Linked DNA regions of Sagittula sp. P11. The protein of the gene in region 1 binds, or shares a complex with, the protein of each later gene. Links are inferred from orthologs where the notes say so. Each region holds a gene or a part of one and is shown on either strand. Other genes may lie near its edges.

Region 1 (3,099 bases):
AGCGGGCATCGAGGCCGGTGACTTCATCACCCACGTCGACGGCGAAAGCGTGCTGGGCCTGACGCTCGACCAGGCGGTGGACCTGATGCGCGGACCGGTCGGCTCCGAGATCGTGATCACCGTGGTCCGCGAAGGCGAGGAAGAGCCCTTCGACGTTTCGATCATCCGCGACACCATCAAGCTGACCGCCGTCCGCGCCCGCACCGAAAGCGACACGGTCGTGCTGCGCGTGACCACCTTCAACGACCAGACCTACCCGAACCTCGCCGAGGGCCTTGCCGAACAGGTGGAGACGCTGGGCGGCATGGACAACGTCAACGGCGTCGTCCTCGACCTGCGCAACAACCCGGGCGGCCTGCTGACACAGGCGATCCGCGTCTCTGACGCCTTCCTGGAGAAGGGCGAGATCGTGTCGACCCGTGGCCGCGATCCGGCCGATGGCGACCGTTACAACGCCACCCCGGGCGACCTTGCCGAAGGCAAGCCGCTGGTGGTGCTGATCAACGGCGGTTCCGCCTCCGCGTCCGAGATCGTCGCCGGCGCCCTGCAGGACCACCACCGCGCCATCGTCGTGGGCACGAAGTCCTTCGGCAAGGGTTCCGTCCAGACGGTCATGCCGCTTCGGGGCGACGGTGCGATGCGCCTGACCACGGCGCGCTACTACACACCGTCCGGCCGCTCGATCCAGGCACTGGGCGTGTCGCCGGACATCGTGGTCGAACAGCCGCGCCGCGAACCCGACGCCACGGAGGAGGACGAAGAGGCAACCAATGTCTTCTCCCGCTCCGAGGCCGACCTGCGTGGCCGTCTCGACAACGACTCCCTGACGGAGGAAGAGATCCAGCAGATCGAGGAGGACCGCGCCAAGGCGGAGGCCGCCGCGAAACTGCGCGAGGACGACTACCAGCTCGCCTATGCCATCGACATCCTGAAGGGCCTGTCGAAGCTGGCGCCCACCGATCAATAAGAAGGGACAAGGGCGGGATCGGATCCCGCCCTTTTCACGACGACCATGCAAATAACCAAGACACCCGCCATGACGCCCGAAGAGATCGCCAGGCTGCCCTACCGCCGCAACGTCGGCGTGATGCTCGTGAATGCGGACGGCCATGCCTTTGTCGGTCAGCGCTTCGACAGCGAGGAACCCGCCTGGCAGATGCCGCAGGGCGGGATCGACAAGGGCGAGGACCCGCGCGCCGCCGCGCTTCGCGAGTTGACCGAAGAGACGGGCGTGACGCCGGATCTCGTGACGGTAGAGGCAGAGACGGAGGGCTGGATCGCCTACGACCTGCCGCACGACATCGTGCCGCGCATCTGGAAGGGCCGCTACAAGGGGCAGGAGCAGAAGTGGTTCCTGTTGCGCTTCCACGGTACCGACGACCAGATCCGGCTGGACGCAGACGACCACCAGGAGTTCTCCGAATGGTGCTGGCTGCCCGCTGAGGAGGTCGTGGCCCAGATCGTGCCGTTCAAGCGGCCGGTCTACGAAAGGGTCATCGCTGCCTTCAGGGACCGTCTGTGATGCGCTGGCTGGCCGTAGCTCTTGCCCTCTGTGCGACTCAGGCGCAGGCGCTGTCCTGCCTCAAGCCTGACGTGGTGCGCACCTACAAGGAGGTCGACGCCTCCCCTGACCGCTGGGGCGCAGCGGTGGGACGGCTGGATTTCGACGAAAGCCAGCTGCCCGAGGCGCCGCAGTCCGACCCGAACGCCGCGCCGCCGGAAACGCCGATCCGCGCGCAGCTTGTGGGCAAGACCCTCGACAGCGACGGGTTCACCAAGCCGTTCCAGGGCAATGTCACGCTGATCGTCCAGTGCTACGGCCCTTGGTGCGCGCAGCCGCAAAGCGGTCAGGAGTACCTCGTTTTCCTCAAGCGCGAACCGAACCGGCATGTCGCCTTTGCCGATCCCTGCGGCACGCGGCTGTTTGCCAATCCGTCGCGCGAGGATCTCGACCGCATCACCACGTGTTTCCGCAACGGCCCGTGTGCGGAGCAGGGCCTGCCCTGATCCCTGCTGATGGCGGAGGGGGCCGCGGCCCCGTCCCTCAGCGCAGTTTCTTCAGAAGTTCCATGGAGGCGTAGCCGTCCGGCACAAGTCCGGCGCGGCGCTGGTAGCCGCGGATCGCCTGCAACGTCATCGGCCCGATGCGCCCGTCCACGCCCTGAGTGTCATACCCGGCCTGCGTCAGCCGGGTCTGAAGCTCCTTGCGCTCGGTACTGGTCAGCGGGCGGTCGTCGCGGGGCCACGAGCCCTGAAACTTCTCGCCGCCCATGATGCGGTCGGCAAGGTGGCCGACCCCCATCGCGTAGGCGTCGGCGGCGTTGTAGCGCTTGATCACGCGGAAGTTCTTGAAGACGAGGAAGGCCGCGCCCTTGTGCCCTGCAGGCAGAAGGATCGTCGCCGCGCCGTAATCGGGGACCGGCTTGCCATCGGTGCCCATGACCCCAAGCCGCGCCCAGGCGGAGGGCATGCGCTCCACGTTGACCTGATCGTAATCGAACCCGCGCGGCAGCACGACTTCGGCGCCCCACGGCTGACCGGCGATCCAGCCGTTCTTTTTCAGGTAGTTGGCGGTGGAGGCCAGCGCGTCGGACGGATCGTCGCCCCAGATGTCCCGGCGCCCGTCGCCGGTGAAATCCACTGCGAGCGACTGGAAGGACGTGGGCATGAACTGCGTGTGCCCCATCGCCCCGGCCCATGACCCGGTCATCCGGTCGGGCGTGGTGTCGCCCTGTTCGAGGATCTGCAGGGCGGCGACAAGCTGGGTCTCGAAGAACGACCGCCGCCGCCCGTCGAAGGCAAGGCTCGCCATGGACTGGATGATATGGTTGGAGCCGCGATAGCTGCCGTAGGCGGTTTCCATGCCCCAGACGGCCAGCACGATCTCCTTGTCGACACCGTAGTGCGCCTCGATCCGGTCGAGCAGGGCACGGTGCTGGGCCAGTGCGGACCGACCGTTGTTCACACGCGAGTCGGAGGCGGCGCTGTCGAGGTAGTCCCAGATGCCCTTGGCGAACTCCGCCTGAGAGGAGTCGCGCTCCACTACCTTCGGGTCGAAGGTCACACCACGGAACGCCGCGTCGAATGTCCGTGCGCTGA
Region 2 (3,122 bases), 320 kb from region 1 along the record:
TGACGGAAGGCGGGATTGGTGTGCATGGGGTCTTGGGATCCGGTCTGGGGCCGCGGCGTTCGTCGCATGTGGCTTGCGCCGGGTAAAGCGTGGATCGTGCCGGGCGTCGGGCCAGAGGCGCGGCGTGGTGCCGAGGGCTCAGAGCGGCGTGGCGGTCAGCCGGGTGCCTTCGCTGCCGGTGATGCGCGCGGCGACAATCTGGCCGGTGGGTTGCGGCGTGGCGAAGGTGACCTCGGTGAATTGTTCCGTGCGGCCCATGTCGGGCGCTTCCATCAACACCTGCGCCGTGCGCCCCTCCTGCGCTGCGAGATGGCGGATCACGGCGGCGTCGCCAGCGGCGCGCAGGCGGGCGGCGCGGTCCTTGATCGTGGTGCCGTCCACCCGGTTGGGGATCTTGGCGGCCGGTGTGCCGGGCCGTGCCGAGTAGGGGAAGACGTGCAGCCACGTCAGGCCGCAGTCCTCCACCAGCCGCAGCGAGGCGTCGAAGTGTTCGTCCGTCTCGGTCGGGAAGCCCGCGATGATGTCGGCCCCGAAGGTCATGTCGGGGCGCAGGGCGCGCGCCTCCTCGCAGAAGCGGATGGCGTCGTCGCGCAGGTGGCGCCGCTTCATCCGCTTCAGGATCAGGTCGTGGCCGTGCTGCAGGGACAGATGCAGGTGTGGCATCAGGCGCGGCTCGGTCGCGATGGCCTGCATCAGCGCGTCGTCCGCCTCGATCGAGTCGATGGAGGAGATCCGCAGGCGCGGAATGTCGGTCAGCTTCATCAGCCGCAGCACAAGGTCGCCGAGCCGTGGCTGCCCGGGCAGGTCCGCGCCCCAGGACGTCAGGTCGACGCCGGTCAGCACGACCTCGTTGTAGCCCTCGTCGCGCAGCCGCTTCACCTGGTCGACCACCACCCCTGCCGGAACGGAGCGCGAGTTGCCGCGGCCGTAGGGGATGATGCAGAAGGTGCAGCGGTGGTCGCAGCCGTTCTGCACCTGCACGTAGGCGCGCGAGCGGGTGCCGAAGCCGTCGATCAGGTGGCCGGCGGTTTCCTCGACCGACATGATGTCGTTGACCAGCACGCGGGGCGTGTCGCCGATGAAATCGGGGGTCAGGCGGCGCCACGTCTCGGGCGCCATCTTCTCGGTGTTGCCGATGACGTGGGTGACCTCGTCCATCGCGGCAAAGCTGTCGGGGTCGATCTGCGCGGCGCAGCCGGTGACGATCAGCGGCGCGTCGGGGTTGTCGCGGCGCAGGCGGCGGATCTCCTTGCGGGCCTTGGCCACGGCCTCGGAGGTGACGGCGCAGGTGTTGACGATCACCGCGTCGGTCAGCCCGGCGTCGGCGGCGAGGCGCTTCATCGCTTCCGTCTCGTAGGCGTTGAGGCGGCAGCCCAGCGTGGTGAATCGGGGCGCGTCGGTCATTGGCCCAGCCATTCGGCGGTCAGCGTGCCGGTGAAGACATGCGAGGTGGGGCCGGTCATCCAGACGCCGTCCTCGCGCCAGTCGACCTGCAGCGTGCCGCCGTCGAGGTCGATGCGCACGGCGCACCCGGTCAGCCCCCGACGGGCGGCAGCGACGGCGGTGGCGCAGGACGAGGAACCGGAGGCCAGCGTCAGCCCCGCGCCGCGCTCCCAGACCCGCATCCGCAGGTGGTCGGGGCCGACAAGGCTCGCCACCTGCACGTTGGTGCGTTGCGGAAAAAGGGGGTGATGCTCGATGGCCGGGCCGAAGGTCGTGAGGTCCACGGCTTCTGCATCCGCCACGAAGAAGGTGCAGTGCGGGTTGCCCATGGAGGTCGCCACCGGATCGCCGTCGATGGGCAGGTGCAGGGTGTCCACCTCCTCCGCCAGCGGAATGCGCTGCCAGTCGAGGACCGGCGCGCCCATGTTCACGGAGGTCAGCCCGTTTCCGGCATCCACCGCATGCAGCGCGCCGTGGTCGGTGGTCAGGACAAGGCGGTCCTTGCCGGTCTCGGTCATCAGGTGCCGGGCGATGCAGCGGGTTGCGTTGCCGCAGGCCGCCGAGGTCGAGCCGTCCGAGTTCAGGAAAACGAGGTGCGCGTCCGCGTTGCGGCCCGGCTCGATCAGGGCGAGCTGGTCGAAACCCACGCCCATGTGCCGGTCCGCCAGCCGCATGGCCAGTTCGGGTGTCACCTGAACGGCGCGCGCACGGGCGTCGATGACAACGAAATCGTTGCCGAGCCCGTGCATCTTCATGAAGGGCAAGCCTGTGTCGCGCGCGTTGTCCATGGCGCGCATATACGCCCGAAGACCGACGCGCGCCAGAGGGGGTGGCAAGGCCGGCGGTCACTCCGTCGCGACGAGGAAACGCCGTTCGGTGGTATCGGCGGAAGCTTGGTGGTTCCTGGCCGTTGGTGGGCCGGGCCGCGGTCGGGCAGAGGCGGGTGGCCAGCGGGTTGGGTAGGCCTGCGAGGCCCGGGTGCCTTTGGCGATTGTGGCTGGGTCTGTGTCCGCTATTCATCGGTCTGGTCGACGCGGGAGAGAGCGGCCGGTGGAGCACTCCGACGAAGACGAGCGGCAGCACGACCGGACGGTCATGTCGCCAGCGGCTGATTCCCTGTGACAGCGGCGCCATAGACGTTCCCGACATGTGCTTTTTCGTTTATACACAAGCCATTCGACGATACTGCCCATAGTCAGAGAAAAAGCCGGATATCGGGGTTGACGGGATTCGCAGTTGTGACTAGACAGCGCTCCACACAGTGGGCCGTTAGCTCAGTTGGTAGAGCAACTGACTTTTAATCAGTGGGTCGCAGGTTCGAATCCTGCACGGCTCACCACTGACTTCCCGGAATGACGGCACATGATCGTCGATGCGAACGGGTTCAGTTACCTTCCTTACATGACCGACCGTGGTTCTGGTGCCTTTAGGGCTGCGGCAAGGAGTGCCGTGTGGCGTCCGGCGGGCTTCGGAGCAGACGGATCTTGCGGGGCGGCGGTGCGTTGAGCGCCAACGTATGCGAATCGTGTACTTTTGGTGCCGATTGCATAAGGGGAGTTTTCGTCTGGGTCGCCTCCCGGCCAGTGAAAGATCGGGACGTGCCGCATCCTGCGCAACCTTAGAAAGCTGCGACAGCAGTTTGTGGGACCGGGGCAGGAAAGGCAGACGCCGCGCAAAGC

What was found.
Region 2: the proteins of CDO87_RS09040 (region 1) and dapF are in contact, whole or in part, in a solved structure (PDB 5YGU), measured with the Escherichia coli proteins. The link is inferred for Sagittula sp. P11 from one-to-one orthologs.

What each region holds. Positions count from the first base shown.
Region 1 is NZ_CP021913.1:1,845,540-1,848,638, reverse strand. Bases 1-2,779 are described here. They hold CDO87_RS09040 (RNA pyrophosphohydrolase), read left to right. Parts: upstream 1-1,036; coding sequence 1,037-1,522; downstream 1,523-2,779. Other genes in these bases: CDO87_RS09030 (lytic murein transglycosylase), read right to left, coding at 2,045-2,779; CDO87_RS09035 (hypothetical protein), read left to right, coding at 1,522-2,007; CDO87_RS09045 (S41 family peptidase), read left to right, coding at 1-967. Also shown: more of CDO87_RS09030, read right to left, coding at 2,780-3,099. UniProt on the Escherichia coli protein: Master regulator of 5'-end-dependent mRNA decay.
Region 2 is NZ_CP021913.1:1,525,727-1,528,848, reverse strand. Bases 321-3,122 are described here. They hold dapF (diaminopimelate epimerase), read right to left. Parts: upstream 2,241-3,122; coding sequence 1,401-2,240; downstream 321-1,400. Other genes in these bases: mtaB (tRNA (N(6)-L-threonylcarbamoyladenosine(37)-C(2))-methylthiotransferase MtaB), read right to left, coding at 321-1,404. Outside these bases: CDO87_RS07430 (FMN-binding negative transcriptional regulator), read right to left, coding at 1-26; more of mtaB, read right to left, coding at 139-320. UniProt on the Escherichia coli protein: Involved in the succinylase branch of the L-lysine biosynthesis and in the biosynthesis of the pentapeptide incorporated in the peptidoglycan moiety. Catalyzes the stereoinversion of LL-2,6-diaminopimelate (L,L-DAP) to meso-diaminopimelate (meso-DAP).